DNA from 4 places in the Vogesella sp. EB genome. Region 4 is predicted to be linked to each of the others. Evidence: predicted binding sites of a transcription regulator. Region 4 holds the regulator's gene; each other region holds the start of a gene.
What was found. The regulator FNR, encoded in region 4, switches genes on or off when oxygen is low (the NO sensors DNR and NnrR bind a similar motif). The targets are predictions, from matches to a motif close to TTGATNNNNATCAA.

Region 1 (4,639 bases), on a different contig from region 4:
GGCGAGGTAATCCACCAGCAGCGCCACCACCGGGTAACTGAAACCGAGCAGGCCGATCCAGTGGGTGGGCAGCTGGCGGAAGGCGGCGTACATGATGATGTACATCAGCGTGGTGTGCACCAGCCCCAGCGTGGCCAGATAGCCCCAATGGCTGCCGGCCACCCACAGGCTGGCGTTGTCCAGCAGCGGCCACAGCAGCAGCACGCCGGTCAGCGTCTGCACGCAGGCGATGTGGGTGGGCGCCAGCGTCTTCGGCAGCTGTTTGCTGATCAGCGTCACCACCGCGTACAGCATGGCGGCGCCCAGCGCCAGCAGGATGCCCAGCAGCCCGCCGCCGGCACCCTGCCCCGGCTGCACGATCAGCAGCATGCCGGCAAACGCCACCGCCACCGCGGCCAACTTGCGCACCGTCAGCGCCTCGCCCAACAGCAACCGACCCAGCAACAGCAGCCAGAACGGCTGGGTGTGATACACCACGGTGGCGATGCCGATCGAGCTGTAGTGATAGGCGTTGAACAGCAGCAGCCAGTTGCCCACCAGCGCCACGCCGCCGGCGATGCACCACAGCAGGCTGGCCCGGGTAAACGGCCACGTTTGCCACAGCCCGCGCCACCAGGCGTACAGGCCCAGCCCCAACGCACCCAGCACGCAGCGCACGAATACCACGTTCCAGACCGGCTGCCCCGACTGCAGCACGAACCAGCCGATGGTGCCGGACAGCGCCATGGCGGCCAGCATCTGCAGCACGCCGGTGCGTAAATTTTGTTGTGTCATGATCAGGTTCTCCTTGCAGGCTAGTGTGCTACAGCATACGCAGCTCGCGCAGCCGGTTGAATGGACTTTGCAAGGCAGAATCGGCTTGCTACCTTGTAAATATCGCCAAATCGACAGGATTGCCTGCAATGAAAGACTGGATTGACGTACAGCTGGTGGGGCTGCTGCAACAGGACGCGCGGCAGAGCATTGCCGAGCTGGCGCGGCAGCTGAAGATGTCCGGCCCCAGCGTGTCGGAACGGCTGAAGCGGCTGGAGGAACACGGTGCCATTCGCGGCTACACCCCGGAGCTGGACTGGCCGCAGTGGGGCTACACCCTGCAGGCCATCGTGCGGCTGCGCCCGCTGCCGGGCCAGCTCAAGGCGCTGGAGGCGCGCCTCGTCGCCACGCCGCAGTTCACCGAGTGTGACAAGGTCACCGGCGAGGATTGCTACATCGCCCGCCTGCTGCTGCGCGACATCGGCCAGCTGGACGAGATCCTGGACGGCTTTGCCGAACTGGCCACTACCGCCACCAGCATCGTCAAGGCCAGCCCGGTGCTGCGCCGGCTGCCACCGCTGCTGCCCTAGCAGCAAAGCGGCCACGCAAGGTTGGCCGCAGCGCGTATCGCTCAGTCGGAGACGGGATGGATCTCGATGCCGAGCGCACGCCCCAGCCCCGCCGGCTGGATCAGCAGATCGGCCAGGGTGTGGCGTGACAGCTCGCTGTAGAAGGCCTCTTGCGCCGCATGCAGCACGCGATACAGCCGGCAGCAGGCGGCGATGCGGCAGTGCGAGTGCTCGGCATCAAAGCACTCGACCAGCACGTTGTCGGCCTCCGCCGCCCGCACCAACTGGCCGAGGTTGACCTGCTGCGGTGCGTGCGTCAGACGCATGCCGCCGCCCTTGCCGCGCACCGTAGTGAGATAGCCCTGCTGCCCCAGAAAATGCACCACCTTGGTCAGGTGGCTGGCGGAAATGTCGTAGGCGTGGGCAATCTCGCCGATGGTCACCAGGCGCTCGCCCGCCAGCGCGCTGTACATCATTACCCGCAGGCAGTAGTCGGTAAAGGCGGTCAATCGCACGATCGGGACCATTCCATGGTGTTGTTCAATCCGGCAGCTTATGCACCCGGACTCGGGTCGCCATTCTACCCTGCCGGCCAGCACCCGGTTGCGGCGGTTTGCCTCACGCCGGCCTGCCGTTACGGTAAAAACCGGCCGAAAACGCGCGTTCTTGATGCGCCTCAAGCGAATGGACTTTGCTTCATAACATTCATTTTCTATGAATGTTATCGGGTATAAGATTCATATCAGACGAATCTTATACCCCCTCAAGGAGCACCACCATGGCTTTCACCGTCAAAAACAATATCCGCTGGGTCGGCAAACAGGACTGGGAGCTGCGCGAGTTTCACGGCAGCGAGTACAGCACCCACCGCGGCTCCAGCTACAACAGCTACCTGATCAAGGAAGAAAAAATCGCGCTGATCGACACCGTGTGGGCGCCGTATGCCGAAGAATTCGTCGCCAACCTGGCAAAAGAAGTCGATCTCGGCGCCATCGACTACATCATTGCCAACCACGGCGAGATCGACCACAGCGGTGCCTTGCCGGCGCTGATGGCGCGCATCCCCGACACCCCGATCTACTGCACCGCCAACGGAGCCAAGTCGCTGCGCGGCCACTATCACCAGGACTGGAACTTCAAGATCGTCAAGACCGGCGACAGCCTCGACCTCGGCAACGGCAAGCAACTGGTATTTGTCGAGATGCCGATGCTGCACTGGCCCGACAGCATGGCTACCTACCTCACCGACGACGCCGTGCTGTTCAGCAACGACGCCTTCGGCCAGCACTATGCCAGCGCGCAGATGTTCAACGACCAGTGCGACCCGGTCGAACTGCAGGAAGAGTGCATCAAGTACTACGCCAACATCCTGACCCCGTTCAGCGCGCTGGTGACCCAGAAAATCCACGAAGTGCTGGCCTTGAACCTGCCGATCGACATGATCGCCACCAGCCACGGCATCATCTGGCGCGACAAGCCGACCCAGATCGTCGAGCAGTACCTGAAATGGGCCGACGACTACCAGGAAAACCAGATCACCCTGGTCTACGACACCATGTGGAACGGCACCCGCATGATGGCGGAGGCGATTGCCGAGGGCATCCGCAACGCCGATCAGGATGTCGTGATCAAGCTGTTCAACCTGTCCAACAGCGACAAGAACGACGTGCTCACCCACGTGTTCAAGTCCAAGGCCATCCTGGTCGGCAGCCCGACCGTCAACAACGTGATGCTGCCGCACGTCGCCGCCCTGCTCGAGGAAATGACCGGGCTGCGCTTCAGGAACAAGGCGGCAGCGGCGTTCGGCACCCATGGCTGGAGCGGCGGCGCGGTGGAACGCATCGCCAAACGGCTGGACGATGCCGGCTTCCGCGTACTCAATCAGGGCATCGCTGCGGAATGGCGGCCAACCGACGACGCGCTCTCGCAGGCGGTGCGCTTTGGCGAGGCCTTCATCGGGCAGCTGGGCCAGCGCGAACCGCTGGCGGCGAGTGATACCGGCAGCTGTGGCAGCGGCAAGATGCGCTGCAAGACCTGCTCGTGGGCCTATGACCCGCAACAGGGTGAAGCCTCGCAAGGCGTGGCCGCCGGCACCGCCTGGCCGGATGTCGCGGAAAGCTTCCTGTGCCCGGTGTGCTTCATGGGCAAGAGCGACTTTGTTCCCGCGTAAACAACCGTCCCCGGAGATTCCTGATGAAAAAACCCCTCGTCATCATCGGTAGCGGCCACGCCGGCTACACCCTGGCCCGGGCGTTCCGCCAGCTCGATGCCGCCACCCCCGTCATCATCCTGACCCAGGACGGCGGCGAGCAGTATCCCAAGCCGCAGCTCAGCCACGGCTTCGGCCAGCAAATGGCGGCCGAGCAGCTGGTGCAGCAGCACGCCACCGCCATCGCCGCCGAGCTGAAAATCATGGTGCGCCCCAATACCCTCGTCACCGCGATCGACTTCGACGCCAAACTCGTCCACGCCGGCGCGGTGCAGATCCCCTACAGCGACCTGGTGCTGGCGGTGGGCGCCGAGCCCTTCGTGCCGACCATCCGCGGCGACGCGGCACAGGACATCCTGACCCTGAACAACCTGGAGCAGTACCGTCGCTATATCGCGCAGCTCGAGCGCAGCGAGCGCGTGCTGGTCATCGGCGGCGGCCTGATCGGCACCGAGATCGCCCACGACATCGCCCGCCACAAGCAGGTAACGCTGGTGGACATCGGCAGCCGGTTGCTGGAGCGGCTGGTGCCCGAGGTGGTCAGCCAGCGCCTGCACCATGCCATGGCGCCGGTGACGATGCGTTTCGGCACCGCGGTGGACCGCATCGACCGCGCGGCGACCGGTTACCACGTGAAGCTCAGCAATGGCGAAATCCTTAACGTGGACGCCGTGATCTGCGCGGCGGGGCTGAAGCCGCGGCTGGAGCTGGCCGCAGGACTGGCGACTGGATTGGCCACCGGGCGCGGCATCACCGTCGACCGCTATCTGCGCACCTCGCAGCCCAATGTCTATGCGCTGGGCGACTGCGCCGAGATCGAGGGCCAGATCCTGCCCTACCTGCAGCCGATCACGCTGTCGGCGCGGGCACTGGCCAGCACCCTGGCCGGCACGCCGCAGCCGGTGCGTTTCGGCCCGCTGCCGGTGGCGGTGAAAACGCCGCACTATCCGATCCAGCTGGCGGGCATCACCCACGGGCAGGCGCTGGACTGGCAGATCAGCGAGGGTGACGACGGCCTCACCGCGCTGGCCCATCGCGACAGCAAGCTGGTCGGCTACGTCACCACCGGCAGCCGCAACGGCTTCAGCCTGCTACCTAGCCTGGCCGG
Region 2 (4,639 bases), on a different contig from region 4:
GGCCAGCGGCGCGCTGGCCAGCGACAGCAGCGCCACCGTCGCCAGCTGCACCAGCGCCATGCGCCCGGCGTTGCAGCCGGCGGCAAAGCGGCTGAGCAGGCAGATTTCCAGCGCGATGGTGACGGTGGCGGCGATGGTCAGCCATTCGCCCAGCCCCAGCTTGATGCTGAGGCCATCGACCCCGGCCAAGAGCAGCAGGCCAGCAAACGCCAGCGCCACCCCCGCCCACGCCAGCCAGCCCGGGCGCTGGCGGAACAGGCCCCACTGCAGCAGCGGCACCAGCGGCACATACAGTCCGGTAAGGAAGGCCGAGGTGCTGCTGGCGATGTGGCCCAGACCCAGCGTCTGCAGGTTGTAGCTGAAATACAGGATCACGCCGATGCCGATGCCGCCCAGCAGCTCGGTGCGGTTGAGGCCGGCCAGCTGGCGGCGGCACAGCAGCAACGCCAGCAAGGCGGCGACGGCAAAGCGCATGCCGACAAAGACGAAGGCGCCGCTCCACTGCAGTGCGGTCTGCACCGCGAGGAAGGTGCCGCCCCAGATCAGGGTGACGCCGACCAGCGACAGGTCGGGCAACAGGGAACGCGGCGGCTGGGCCGCGGGCAGGGCGATGGTGGACATGGACAAGGCTCGCGTGTAGGGTGGTGGCTCAGTTTTGTGCACTATACTGCACAACTCGTTTGATGAGCAATATATTGCACTTATGAGCGAACACACTCCCCTGCAAGTCTTCAGCCATGTCGCCCGCAATCTGCGCGAAGCGCGCCAGCAGCGCGGCCTGAGCCAGGAAAAACTGGCCGCCAGCGCCGAGGTCAGCCGCCGCATGCTGGTCAACATCGAGGCCGGCGCCAGCAATGTCAGCATCGCCACGCTGGACCGCCTCGCCAGCGCGCTGGGGCTGACCTTTTCCGAGCTGGTGCGCGCCCCCGGCAGCGACGCGCCGGTGCGGGTGTGGCAGGGCGACAGCAGCGACAGCCACGCCACCCTGCTGCACAGCCTGGCGCTGGCCGGCTGCACGCTGGAGCTGTGGCAGTGGCAGCTGGCGCCCGGCGACGGCTACCTCGCCGCGCCGGACCCGGCCGGCTGCGGCGAGATCGTGGAAGTGCACAGCGGCACGCTGCAACTGGCCTACGCCGGCGGCGAGCACACGCTGCAAGCGGGCGACACCGCCGGCTACAGCACCGAGCACGGCTACCGCTACCACAACCCGGGCAGCAGCCTGCTGCGTTTCCAGCGCAGCATCGTGATGCCGGCGCCCGGCTGAGACTGCGGCCAACCCTGGCCGCCGGCCAGCGTGGCGGCAGCCCACCACCACCGCATTTGATGGTTTTGACATAACCGGATAGCATCAAAGTCCTCGTCACTGTCCATCCGCGATCGGAGTCACCATGCGTCTGCTACTCGCCATCCTGCTGCCCTGGCTGCAGTTCTTCACCATCAAGCGCCCGTTTGCCGGCCTGTTCTGCCTGCTGCTGCAGTGCACGCTGATCGGCTGGATCCCGGCGGCGATCTGGTCGGTGTACGCGCTCAGCCAGTACAAGACCGACCTCAAGATCAAACAGGCGCTGGCACAGGCACGCTAGCGCGGGCGCCACGCGTCCTGTCCCGATGGCCAGCCCGGCAACGACCGGCTGGCCATTTTTCATGGCGCCACACCACCACAGACCATGCCATAAGAATTTTTGCACGCTTGATCCACATCAATCACTACTACATGCTGCGTCCATACAATGCGCCAACCACAACATATTGGAGCAAACGATGTCCGCACGCCCCAGCAGTCATGTCGACGCCGTCAGCAGCATCAACGAATACCTGTCCCGTGCCGACTGGCGGGTGCAGGCCAATGCCAACCAGGGCTACAGCCTGGGCGGCTTGATCCTCAACATCGCCGGCAAGCTCACCGCCGAGTACTGGCTGGGCAGCGTGTTCAGCCCGCAGGCGGCACAGGCACATCGCCACGGCGACCTGCACATCCACGACCTGGACATGTTGTCCGGCTACTGCGCCGGCTGGTCGCTGCGCACCCTGTTGCAGCTGGGTTTTGCCGGCGTCGGCGGCAAGGTGGAGTCGGCCCCGCCGCGGCACCTGTCCAGCGCCTGCGGCCAGATCGTCAACTTCCTCGGCACGCTGCAGAACGAGTGGGCCGGCGCGCAGGCATTCAGCTCCTTCGATACCTACCTCGCCCCGTTCGTGAAAAAGGATGCGCTGGACTACGCGCAGGTGAAGCAGGCGATCCAGGAACTGATCTACAACCTGAACGTGCCTAGCCGCTGGGGCACGCAGACGCCGTTCACCAACCTGACCTTCGACTGGGTGTGCCCGGAAGACCTGCGCGAGCAGATCCCGGTGCTGGGCGGCGAGGAGATGCCGTTCCGCTACGGCGACTGCGCGCCCGAAATGGCGCTGATCAACCGCGCCTATATCGAGGTGATGCTGGCCGGCGACGCGCTGGGGCGGGCATTTACCTTCCCGATCCCCACCTACAACATCACCAAGGATTTCGACTGGTACGGCGAGAACAGCGAGCTGTTGTTCGCGATGACCGCCAAGTACGGCCTGCCCTACTTCCAGAACTTCGTGAACTCCGAGCTGGAGCCGCACATGGTGCGCAGCATGTGCTGCCGCCTGCAGCTGGACCTGCGCGAGCTGATGAAACGCGGCAACGGCCTGTTCGGCAGCGCCGAGCAGACCGGCTCGGTGGGCGTGGTCACCGTCAACTGCGCGCGCCTCGGCCACCGTTTTGCCGGCGACGAAGCGGCGCTGCTGGCCGAAACCGACCGCCTGCTGGACCTGGGGCGCGAGGTGCTGGAAGCGCGCCGCAGCAAAGTGCAGCAGCACATCGACGGCGGGCTGTACCCGTACACCCGCCACTTCCTCGGCAGCCTGCGCAACCACTTTTCCACCCTGGGGGTGAACGGCATCAACGAAATGATCCGCAACTTCACGGCGGACGCCCACAACATCACCAGCGACTGGGGCCATGATTTTGCCTGCCGCTACCTTGACCACATCCGCGCGCGCATGGTCGAGTTCCAGCAGGCCACCGGCCACCTGTACAACCTGGAAGCCACCCCGGCGGAAGGCACCACCTACCGCTTTGCGCGCGAGGACAACAAGCGCTACCCCGGCATCCTGCAGGCCGGCACGCCGCAGCAACCGTACTACACCAACTCCAGCCAGCTGCCGGTGGGCTTTACCGACGACCCGTTCGAGGCGCTGCTGCGCCAGGACGAACTGCAACGCAAATACACCGGCGGCACCGTGCTGCACCTGTATATGAGCGAGGCGGTGAGCAGCGCCGACGCCTGCCGCCAGCTGGTGAAGCGCGCGCTGGAAAACTTCCGCCTGCCCTACATCACCATCACGCCGACGTTCTCGATCTGCCCGACGCACGGCTATCTGTCCGGCCGCCATGATTTCTGCCCGAAGTGCGACGCCGAGCTGATCGCGAAAAAACGCCAGGCGGCCTGCACCCCGTAGTCCGGATAAGCGAAGCGCATCCGGGGAAATCGCATGCCCTCACAACCGTCGCCCCGGATACGCCTGCGGCTTATCCGGGGCGACGTGAGGCGAATCGTCAAGTGCGGTGACAGGCTCACAGCAGCCTGCCTAGCAGCAACCCCATACCAACAGCACAGAGCCAATCCGCCGCCATGCGGCCAACCTTTGAAAGGAAACACCATGCAACAGCAGCAAACCATCGAGCTGAAAGACGAAGAACGCACCCGCTGCGAGGTGTGGACGCGGGTAATGGGCTACCACCGCCCGGTGGCCTCGTTCAATACCGGCAAACAGGGCGAGTTCCATGAACGCTGCCACTTCGACGAACAGCGCGCCGGCTGAGCGCGCCCGCATCGGCGGCTGGCAGCCGTTCTCGGCCTGCGACTGGCCGGGCCGGCTGGCCGCGGTGGTGTTCCTGGCCGGCTGCCCGTGGCGCTGCGGCTACTGCCACAACCCCGGCCTGCTGCAGCGCCGCCACGGCCAGACAAGTTGGCCGCAGCTGCGCGCGCAATTGCAGACGCGGCGCGGTTTGCTGGACGGGGTGGTGTTTTCCGGCGGCGAGCCGCTGAGCGACCCGGCACTACCGGCGCTGCTGGCCGAAGTGCGCGCCATGGGCTTTGCCACCGGCCTGCACACCGGCGGCAGTCACCCGCAACGGCTGGCTGCGGTGTTGCCGCTATTGGACTGGGTCGGGCTGGACATCAAGACCCTGCCGCCGCAGTACCCGGCCATCACCGCGGTGGCCGGCAGCGGCGAGCGTGCCGCCGCCAGCCTGGCGCTGCTGCAAGCCAGCGGCGTCGCCTACGAATGCCGCAGCACCATCCACCCGGCGCTGCACGACGACAGCACGCTGACGCAGCTGGCCGCGTGGCTGGCCCAGCGTGGCGTGCGCCACTACGCCTGGCAGCTGCTGCGCCCCGGCCCGCAACTGCCGCAGCCGTTTTCCCCCATCGCCGCAGGCTGGCCGGCGCCGGCGCTGCAGGTGGCGGTAGCCAGCCACTTTGCACACTTTGAACTGCGCGCCGGCTAGCTGCGGCCAAGCTTGGCCACAGCCGCGACCACCGCCAGATAGCGCCCGTCACCGGCAACAGCATGCGGCGTCACAGCCCCCGCTTCTCCGGCAACAAAAAGGCAC
Region 3 (4,639 bases), on a different contig from region 4:
CTACGACGACACCCCGCTGGGCAGCGGCATCCTGCTGCCGGAATGGGATTACAAGCGGCAACGGCTGGTGGCCGAGCACTGCTGCCTGAAGCCGATGCTGCCGCGCGACGCCACCCCGGCGCCGCTGCCGGACAAGCTGCAACCGCTGGCGCGGCGCCTTCGCCGCCAGTTCCAGGCGCTGTCGCCGGAGCGCACCCGCAAGAGCGGCGAGGCCAGCGGCCCGGACATCGACCTTGATCGCCTGATCCGCTTCCTCGCCGAGAAACGCAGCGGTGTGGCGGTGGCCGAGCCGGCGCTGTACCAGGCGTGGCCGCCGGGCGGGCGCAACATGGCCTGCCTGCTGCTGGCCGACCTGTCGCTGTCAACCGAAAGCTGGCTCGGCGAAGCCGGGCAGGTGATCGGCGTGATCCGCGACAGCCTGCTGCTGTTCGCCGAGGCGCTGTCCGCCTGCGGCGACGCCTTCGGCCTGTACGGCTTTTCCTCGATCCGTCGCGACGAGGTGCGCTACCTGCTGCTGAAGGATTTTGCCGAGCGCTACGACGACACCACCCGCGGCCGCATCCTGGCGCTGCGTCCCGGCTACTACACGCGCATGGGCGCGGCGATTCGCCAGTCCACCCGCATCCTGCTGGAACAGCCGGCGCAGCGCCGCCTGCTGCTGATCGTGTCCGACGGCAAGCCCAACGACCTCGACCACTACGAAGGCCGCTATGGCGTGGAAGACACGCGCCAGGCGGTGCTGGAGGCGAAGCGGGCGGGGCTGATCCCGTTCTGCGTCACCGTGGACAAGGAGGCCGGCGAGTACCTGCCGCACCTGTTCGGCCGCCGCGGCTACAGCGTGGTGCACGACGCGCGGCGCCTGCCGCAGGTCTTGACCAGCCTGTACGCCAGCCTGACCGCCTGACACACCGCCACAAACGGAAAAAGGTTGGCCGCAACGTTGCGGCCAACCTTTTTTGTCGAGGTGCCGGCGTGCGGCTCAGTACAGGTAGACACCGTCCGGCTGCGGTGCCGGCACCGGCACCGGCTGGCGCAGCATGTCGCACACCGCGGACTCGATGCCGTAACACAGCGCGGTCAGCGGCAGGTCGTTGCCTTCCTTGCCGAACGGCTCTTCCAGCTCCTCGCCCAGCACGTCCAGCGCCATATAGGTGTAGGCGATGAACACCGCGATCAACGGCGTCAGCCAGCCGATGCTGGTGGTCAGCCCGATCGGCAGCAGCATGCAGTAGATGGTGACGGTGCGGTTGAGCAGCACGCGGTAGGTGAACGGGATCGGCGTATTGCGGATGCGCTCGCAGCCGCCGACCACGTCGGACAGCGCGTCCAGGTTGCGGTCGACGCTCTGCCACTGCCACTGGTCGATGCTGCCGCTGTGGCGCAGGCTGGCATTGAGGCGGTGCAGGTAGAGCAGGATCAGCCCCGGCTTGCCGGGCGCGTCGGCGATCGCCTGCCATTCCGCCGCCGGCAGCAGCCGCTGCAGGTGGGCGGCGACGTCGTCCTGGCGCAGCTGGCCTTTCAGCGCATAGGCCAGGGCGCAGATGCCGTGCAGCATCTGCCGCGACTCCGGCCGCGCATCGGCGATCGCCAGCAGCTTGCCGGCCAGGGTGCGCGCCACGATCAGCAGCGTGCCCCACAGCTTGCGCGCTTCCCAGAAGCGTTCGTAGCTGACCGAATTGCGGAAGCTGAGGAAGATCGCCAGCGACACCCCCATCAGCGTGAAGATGTAGATGTTCAGCGACGATTGCGCGTGCTGGCTGATCCACCAGTTGGTGGCGAAGGCGGACAGCAGCGAGATGAGGAACACCAGGCACAGCCGGGGCAGGATGCGTGGCAGTACCGAGCCGCGCCAGACGAACAGCAGCTCGAACCAGTTGTGACGGGAGTGGATGATCATGATGGCAAGCGGGGGCGAGGAATAGGCCAGCCCGACATCATAGGCGCTGCCGGCCCGTGGCCACAAGGTGTGGCGCCGCGATTTTTTGTGCGCTGCGGCAATGGCGGCGGGCAACACCTGTTGCGGCAAGTTCACTGCGGCGCAGGGTGGATTCCGATCCGTTGATACGAATCAATGATGCCAATGTCACCGCAGGCGGATGATGCGCGCATGAATTCCCTCATAGCGTGGTGGAGAGCATCATGAAAAGCTTCAGGATAAGTGCACTTGCACAGGGCGTATTACTGGCAACCTTGCCGTTCGCTGCATCGCTGGCGCTGGCGGACGCCGCCGGTAGTCCGGCGGCCCAGTCTCAGCAGGAGATGCACCAGAACATCAACCCCAAGGCGCCGCCGATCACCAAGGTCGAATTCGAGCGCGCCAAGCAGATCTACTTCGAGCGTTGCGCCGGCTGTCACGGCGTGTTGCGCAAGGGTGCCACCGGCAAGCCGCTGACGCCGGACATCACGCTGGGCAAGGGCACCGACTACCTGAAGGTGTTCATCGCCTACGGCAGCCCGGCCGGGATGCCGAACTGGCAGACCTCCGGCGAGATGAGCGAGCAGGACGTGGACCTGATGGCGCGTTACATCCAGCAGGAGCCGCCGACACCGCCGGAATTCTCGCTGGCCGACATCGAGAAGTCGCGCAAGATCTACCTGCCGGTGGAGAAACGCCCGACCAGGAAGATGAACAGCTACAACCTGGAGAACATCTTCTCCGTCACCCTGCGTGACAGCGGCGAAGTGGCGCTGATCGACGGCGACAGCAAGCAGATCATCAACATCATCAAGACCGGCTACGCGGTGCACATCTCGCGGCTGTCCAAGTCCGGCCGCTACCTGTACGTGATCGGCCGTGACGCCCGCCTCAACCTGATCGACCTGTGGCTGCCGAAGCCGGACAACGTCGCCGAGGTCAAGGTCGGCCTCGAGGCGCGCTCGGTGGAGACTTCCAAGTTCAAGGGCTTCGAGGACAAGATCGCCGTCGCCGGCACCTACTGGCCGCCGCAGTTCGTGATCATGGACGGCGACACGCTGAAGCCGCGCAAGGTGGTGTCCACCCGCGGCATGACCGTCGACAACGAGTACCACCCCGAGCCGCGCGTGGCCTCCATCGTCGGTAGCCACTACAAGCCGGAATTCGTGATCAACGCCAAGGAAACCGGCAAGATCATGATGGTCGATTACTCCGACCTCAATAACCTGAAAACCACCACTATCGACTCCGCCAAGTTCCTGCACGACGGCGGCTTCGACAGCAGCGGTCGCTACTTCCTGGTCGCCGCCAACGCCTCCAACAAGATCGCGGTGGTCGACACCAAGGAAGACAAGCTGGCGGCACTGGTCGATGTCGGCAAGATCCCGCACCCGGGCCGCGGCGCCAACTTCGTGCATCCGAAATACGGTCCGGTGTGGAGTACCTCGCACCTGGGCAGCGAGGACGTGACGCTGATCGGTACCGATCCGGTGAAACATCCGCAGTACGCGTGGAAGGCGGTCAGCGTGTTCAAGGGCCAGGGTGGCGGTTCGCTGTTCATCAAGACCCATCCGAAATCGAAGAACCTGTGGGTGGATACCCCGCTGAACCCGGATGCCAAGGTCAGCCAGAGCGTGGCGGTCTACGACATCAACAACCTGGCCAAGGGGCCGCAGGTGATCGACGTGGCCGCCTGCGCCAAGCTCGCGGACGACGGTGCCAAGCGCGTGGTGCAGCCGGAGTACAACAAGGGCGGCGACGAGGTGTGGTTCTCGGTGTGGAGCGCCAAGAACAAGGAATCGGCCATCGTGGTGGTCGATGACAAGACCCGCAGCTGCAAGGCGGTGATCAAGGACAAGCGCCTGATTACCCCGACCGGCAAGTTCAACGTCTACAACACCCAGCACGACGTTTACTAACCCTCAGCGCGGGCCGCGACCCGGCCCGCCACGGAGATCATCATGAAAACATCCCTGCTTACCGCGCTGCTGCTCAGTGGCGGCCTGCTGCTGGCCACCAGCGCCAACGCCTCGCCGGAGCTGGCGAAGAAGTACAACTGTTTCGCCTGTCACGGCATGGACAAGAAAGTGGTCGGCCCGGCGTTCAAGGACATCGGCAGCAAGTACAAGGGCCAGAACATGCAGGCCAAGCTGGAAGAGAAGGTGAAGAAGGGCGGCGCCGGCAGCTTCGGCCCGATCCCGATGTCGCCCAACCCGCAGGTGCCGGATGCCGACATCAAGCTGCTGGTGAAGTGGGTGCTGGCGCAGTAAGCCCGCTTCTTGCCGCACGCCGGCCCGCCCCGGGCCGGCCGCCGCGGCGCGGACTTTGATCGCAGCAGGCGCCGCCTGCTGCCGTGAAAGCCTGACTGGAATCCCGCCATGAAACTGCCTGCCTGTTGCCGTACGCTGACAGCCAAGTGCCTGCTGCTGGGCTGTTGCGCCGCCTTGTTCATCTCCGAAGCCGTCTATGCCGACAACGGCATCGTCGCCCCCGCACCGCAACGCGTCGCCGAGCTGCGCCACCTGCTGCGCGAGGACTGTGGCGCCTGTCACGGGCTGACCCTCAACGGCGGCCTCGGCAGCCCGCTGACCGCCGCCGCGCTGGCCGGCAAACCGGGCGACAGCCTGGTGGCGACGCTGCTCGATGGCCGTCCCGGCAGCGCGATGCCGCCGTGGCGGCCGTTCATGAGCGAGGCCGAGGCACAGTGGCTGATCCGGCAATTGC
Region 4 (4,639 bases):
GTTAAACGTTTGTGTCCTGTTATTGAAAGCAATATCCCGCATGGAATCCGCTAACAATACAATTATCTTTCCTCCCATAAAAAGTTTTGGGGTATTACTGACGTCTACGCCAGATACAGCCATCACGATTACTTCCGTTAGTGACCTTAATATAAAACTTGGTTTGACTTTTTATGCCACCAGCTCTCCGATGACCGATTATATTCTCGCTGGAATTCAGTCTGTACATACCAAGGTAATTATCGATTTTAGCAATCAATTGCCACTATCCTGGGTTGCCTCGGTGCTGGCCGCGGGAGAAATCAGCCCGAATCAGCTTGCTTATCCATTCAGCGCCAATGCAGATCAATTCTCGATGCGGTTTAATAATGAAATTACCCTGACACACGACGAGAGTGGCTGGCGAATACCGCCCTATGACAATAAAGAATATCGCGTCTGTATTGGCTTGGGGATGGGGTTGGAAGAAATAGACTGGGGCTGTAGTGTAACGGTGGCCCCCAATAGCAGCGTGTTGCTGGAAGCCAGCGCCTATGAGGTGTTTCGCCTGGATATGGCAATGCCGATAGGTAGTCCGGTGACGCCCACGCCACCCAATGCCTGGCAGATTCCCCTTGGCAGCAAGGCGCTACTCTCGTTCTCAGCCTCGGGCATCGGAACGCTGACGTTCGGAACCGGCAACCAGGCACAACAAGCCAATCCAGAGCATGACCAACACGCCGCCAAGTCTTGAAAAACAAGCCAGGCGCACTTCCCTGCCCCCATCCGGCTCAAATGGATGACAGGCTCTAGCGCCCGCGCCGCCGCCGGCATCAACAAAAAGGTTGGCCGCATCGCTGCGGCCAACCTTGTGTGCCTGTCGTCCCGCCGCCCGTGCGGCGCGCGTCAGATGGTTTTCGAATAGCGCGCGCCGGTTTCGCGCTCGCGCAGGTGGCGGTCGAACGCCATCGCGATATTGCGGATCAGGAAGCGGCCCTTCGGCTCCACCATAAGGAAGTCGCCGTCGAAGTGCAGCAGGCCCATCTGCTGGAATTCGCGGATCTTCGGCAGCTCGTCGGCGAAGTAGTCGGCAAAATTGATGGCGAAGGTCTGCTCGATCGCCTCCACCGACAGCGAGAAGCGGCACATCAGCGCCTGGATCACGCTGCGGCGCAGGATGTCGTCCTGGGTCAGCGTCATACCGCGCATCACCGGCAGGTGGCCGGCGTCCAGCGCCGCGTAGTAGGCGTCGATGTCCTTTTCGTTCTGCGAGTAACAGGGGCCGACCTTGCCGATCGACGACACGCCGAAGCCGATCATGTCGCAATCGGCGTGGGTGGAGTAGCCCTGGAAGTTGCGCTGCAGGCGGCCCTGCTCCAGCGCGCGCGTCAGCTCGTCACCGGGCTTGGCGAAGTGGTCCATGCCGATGAACACGTAGCCGGCGTCGCTCAGCTGCTGTACCGAGTTCTGCAGGATGTCGAGCTTGGTGGCGCTGGACGGCAGATCGGCCTCGTTGATGCGGCGCTGCGGCTTGAACACGGTCGGCAGGTGCGCGTAGTTGTACAGCGCGATGCGGTCCGGCGACATCGCGATCACCTTGTTGACGGTGCTTTCCAGCGAGTGCGCGCTCTGCAGCGGCAGGCCGTAGATCAGGTCCACGCTCACCGACTTGAAGCCGGCCTCGCGCGCGGCGTCGATCACCAGCCGGGTTTCCGCCTCGCTCTGGATGCGGTTCACTGCCTGTTGCACCGCCGGATCGAAATCCTGGATGCCGACGCTCATGCGGTTGAAGCCGAGACGGCCCAGGTGCAGCACGGTGTCGCGGCCAACCTTGCGCGGGTCGATCTCGATCGAGAACTCGCCTTCCGGCAGCAGCTCGAAGTAGCGGTTGATGACGCCCATCACCCGGTCCAGCTGCGCATCGGAGAGGAAGGTCGGTGTGCCGCCGCCGAAATGCAGCTGGATCACCTTCTCGCGACAGCCGAGTTTTTCCGCCACCAGCGCGATTTCCTTTTCCAGGTAGTCGAGGTAGGCGTCGGCGCGGCTCTTGTCCTTGGTGATAATCTTGTTGCAGCCGCAGTAGTAGCAGATGGTGTTGCAGAACGGGATGTGTACGTACAGCGAAATGCCGCGATGGTTTGCCCCAATGGCGCGCTGCGCCAGGCAATGTTCATAATCATTCACCCCGAAACCGGCGTGAAAACGGTCGGCAGTCGGATAGGAGGTGTAACGCGGACCGGACCCTTCCAGTGTTTCGATCAGGGTCCGGTCGAAAACACATTGGGTCGGGATAAATGCAGAATGAGCAGCCATCATATATTTTGATTGGAAATCTGGTGGGGGACTGGTAAATTTGCGCAATTACGCCTTGATCTGCATTGACGCTCATCAAGCAAGCTCATCTGTCCCTGGAAATCGACTCTCGGTATGAACGATCTGTCCTCCCCCCTGCATTCGCTGAAAGTCACTTGTTCCAACTGCAGCCTGCGTGAATTGTGCCTGCCGGTGGGGCTAAACCGTGACGAGATGGCCCAGCTGGATGCCGTTATCCGTCAGAGCCGCCGTTTCAAGCGCGGTGAATACCTGTTCCGCAGCGGAGAAGGTTTCCGTTCTTTATACGCGGTGCGCACCGGCTATTTCAAGACCTGCGTTTCCAGCCAGGACGGCCGCGAACAGGTTACCGGTTTCCACATGTCCGGCGAGCTGATGGGGCTGGACGGCATTTCCTCCAACACCCACGGTTGCGACGCCATCGCGCTGGAGGACAGCGAGGTGTGCGAGCTGCCGTTCAGCCGCATGGAAAGCCTGGGACGCGACATCCCCAGCCTGCAACACCACTTCTTCCGCCTGATGAGCCGCGAAATCGTGCGCGACCAGTCGGTGATGCTGCTGCTGGGCAATATGAAGGCGGAAGAACGCCTCGCCGCCTTCCTGCTCAACCTGTCGCAGCGCCTGGCCAGCCGCGGCTTTGCCGCCAACGACTTCATCCTGCGCATGAGCCGCGAGGAAATCGGCAGCTTCCTCGGCCTGAAACTGGAAACCGTCAGCCGCACGCTGTCGAAATTCCAGCAGCAGGGCTGGATCCTGGTCGATCACAAGCACATCCAGCTGGTCCGCCCGGAAGAGCTGAAGGCCCTGGTGGCCGGCTGCTCGCAGGCCAACAGCGCCGGCTAAACCTGCCGCGTGACGCAATAAAAAAGCCCGGATCGACCGATCCGGGCTTTTTGCATCGTGCGTTGCGGGCTCAGCCGGCTTGCCAGCCGCCACCCAGTGCCGCGTACAGCGACACCACCGCCGACAGCCGCGCGAGGCGAGCGCTGGACAGCGCCTGCTCCACCTGGAACACGCCGCGTTCGGCGTCCAGCACGTCCAGATAGCTGGAGTAGCCGTTGTCGTAGCGCAACCGCGCCAGGCGCAGCGCCTCGCGCAGCGAGGCCAGCTGCTGCAGCTGCGCCTGTTCGGTGGCGCGCGTGGTGCTGACCGCCGACATCGCGTCCAGGGTATCGGCAAACGCCTGCTGCACCGTCTTCTCGTACACCGCCAGCGCCTGCTTCTGGCGCGCGTTGGCGGCATCGACACCGGCGGCGATACGGCCGGCGTTGAAGATCGGCGCGGTCAGGTTGGCCGCGAAGTTCCAGGTCTGCGCCGGGCCGCTGAACAGGTCGGTCAGCGCGGTGCTGGCGCTGCCGATACCGGCCGACAGGCTGATGCTCGGGAAGTAGGCGGCGCGGGCGACGCCGATGCGGGCGTTGGCCGCGATCAGGCTGGCTTCCGCCGCCGCCACGTCGGCACGGCGCAGCAGCAGGTCGGACGGCAGGCCGGACGGGATCTGCTCCGGCTCGGCCAGCGCCGACAAGGCCTTGCCGCGGCCAAGGTTGGCCGCAATGTCACGCGGCGAACGGCCCAACAGCACCGCCAGCGCGTGTTCGGTCTGCGTCACCGCCTGTGCCAGCTGCGGCACGGTGGCGCGCGCACTGGCGGCCTCGGCCTCGGCCTGGCGCAGCTCCAGCTCGGAGGTCATGCCGCCGTTGAAGCGTTTCTGGCGCAGCTGCAGCGATTGCTCGCGGCTTTGCAGCGTGGCGCGGGCGCTGGCGAGCTGGGCGTCGTAGCTGGCGAGCTGGAAGTAGCTCTTGGCCACCTGGCTGCCCAGCGACAGCCTGAGCGCGGCCAGCGAGCGCTCGCTGGCGCTGACGTCGGCTAGCGCCGCTTCGCGTTCGCGGCGCAGCTTGCCCCACAGGTCCAGCTCCCAGCTAGCGGTCAGCCCGGCCTGGCGGCTGTCGAGCAGCGCCCCGCCACCACTGCTGTAGCTCGAGGTCTGGCTGCGGCCGCTGCCGGCGCTGGCGCTGACCTGCGGCAGCAGGCCGGCTCGCGCCACACCGGCGGCGGCGGCGGCTTCTTCCACCCGCGCCGCGGCCTGCACCAGATCACGGTTGTAGCGCAGCGACTCGTCTATCATCGCGTCCAGCACCGGATCCTCGAAACTGCGCCACCAGTCGCTGGCGACCGGCGCCACGTTGGCCGCCGCCTGCGGCATGTCCAGCTGCGGACGCTGGTAGTCGGGGCCGACCGCGCACGCCGACAGCGCGGCGGCGACCAGGATTGGCAACAGCGCTTGCTTAAGCATCATGCTGTTCTCCTTGTGGTGCCGGCTTGCGCTGGC

Region 1: norV (anaerobic nitric oxide reductase flavorubredoxin) is a predicted target of FNR. The motif match lies at 1,989-2,002, and genes of this name have one in related genera.
Region 2: ACG97_RS06610 (ribonucleoside triphosphate reductase) is a predicted target of FNR. The motif match lies at 1,691-1,704, and genes of this name have one in related genera.
Region 3: ACG97_RS10185 (nitrite reductase) is a predicted target of FNR. The motif match lies at 2,059-2,072, and genes of this name have one in related genera.

Annotation. Positions count from the first base shown of each region.
Region 1 covers NZ_LFDT01000001.1:295,674-300,312, forward strand. Annotated here, with positions in the region: gene ACG97_RS01390 (DMT family transporter) at 1-774, opposite strand, end outside; gene ACG97_RS01395 (Lrp/AsnC family transcriptional regulator) at 903-1,343, shown strand; gene ACG97_RS01400 (Rrf2 family transcriptional regulator) at 1,385-1,837, opposite strand; gene norV (anaerobic nitric oxide reductase flavorubredoxin) at 2,101-3,492, shown strand; gene ACG97_RS01410 (FAD-dependent oxidoreductase) at 3,516-4,639, shown strand, end outside.
Region 2 covers NZ_LFDT01000008.1:21,186-25,824, forward strand. Annotated here, with positions in the region: gene ACG97_RS06595 (DMT family transporter) at 1-621, opposite strand, end outside; gene ACG97_RS06600 (XRE family transcriptional regulator) at 704-1,264, shown strand; gene ACG97_RS06605 (YqaE/Pmp3 family membrane protein) at 1,389-1,583, shown strand; gene ACG97_RS06610 (ribonucleoside triphosphate reductase) at 1,762-3,483, shown strand; gene nrdD (anaerobic ribonucleoside-triphosphate reductase) at 3,685-3,846, shown strand; gene ACG97_RS06620 (anaerobic ribonucleoside-triphosphate reductase activating protein) at 3,809-4,534, shown strand.
Region 3 covers NZ_LFDT01000015.1:12,714-17,352, forward strand. Annotated here, with positions in the region: gene ACG97_RS10175 (nitric oxide reductase activation protein NorD) at 1-904, shown strand, start outside; gene ACG97_RS10180 (bestrophin family protein) at 980-1,897, opposite strand; gene ACG97_RS10185 (nitrite reductase) at 2,140-3,834, shown strand; gene ACG97_RS10190 (c-type cytochrome) at 3,877-4,185, shown strand; gene ACG97_RS10195 (cytochrome c) at 4,294-4,639, shown strand, end outside.
Region 4 covers NZ_LFDT01000024.1:7,383-12,021, forward strand. Annotated here, with positions in the region: gene ACG97_RS12840 (hypothetical protein) at 41-733, shown strand; gene hemN (oxygen-independent coproporphyrinogen III oxidase) at 886-2,295, opposite strand; gene fnr (fumarate/nitrate reduction transcriptional regulator Fnr) at 2,407-3,153, shown strand; gene ACG97_RS12855 (efflux transporter outer membrane subunit) at 3,224-4,606, opposite strand; gene ACG97_RS12860 (efflux RND transporter permease subunit) at 4,596-4,639, opposite strand, start outside.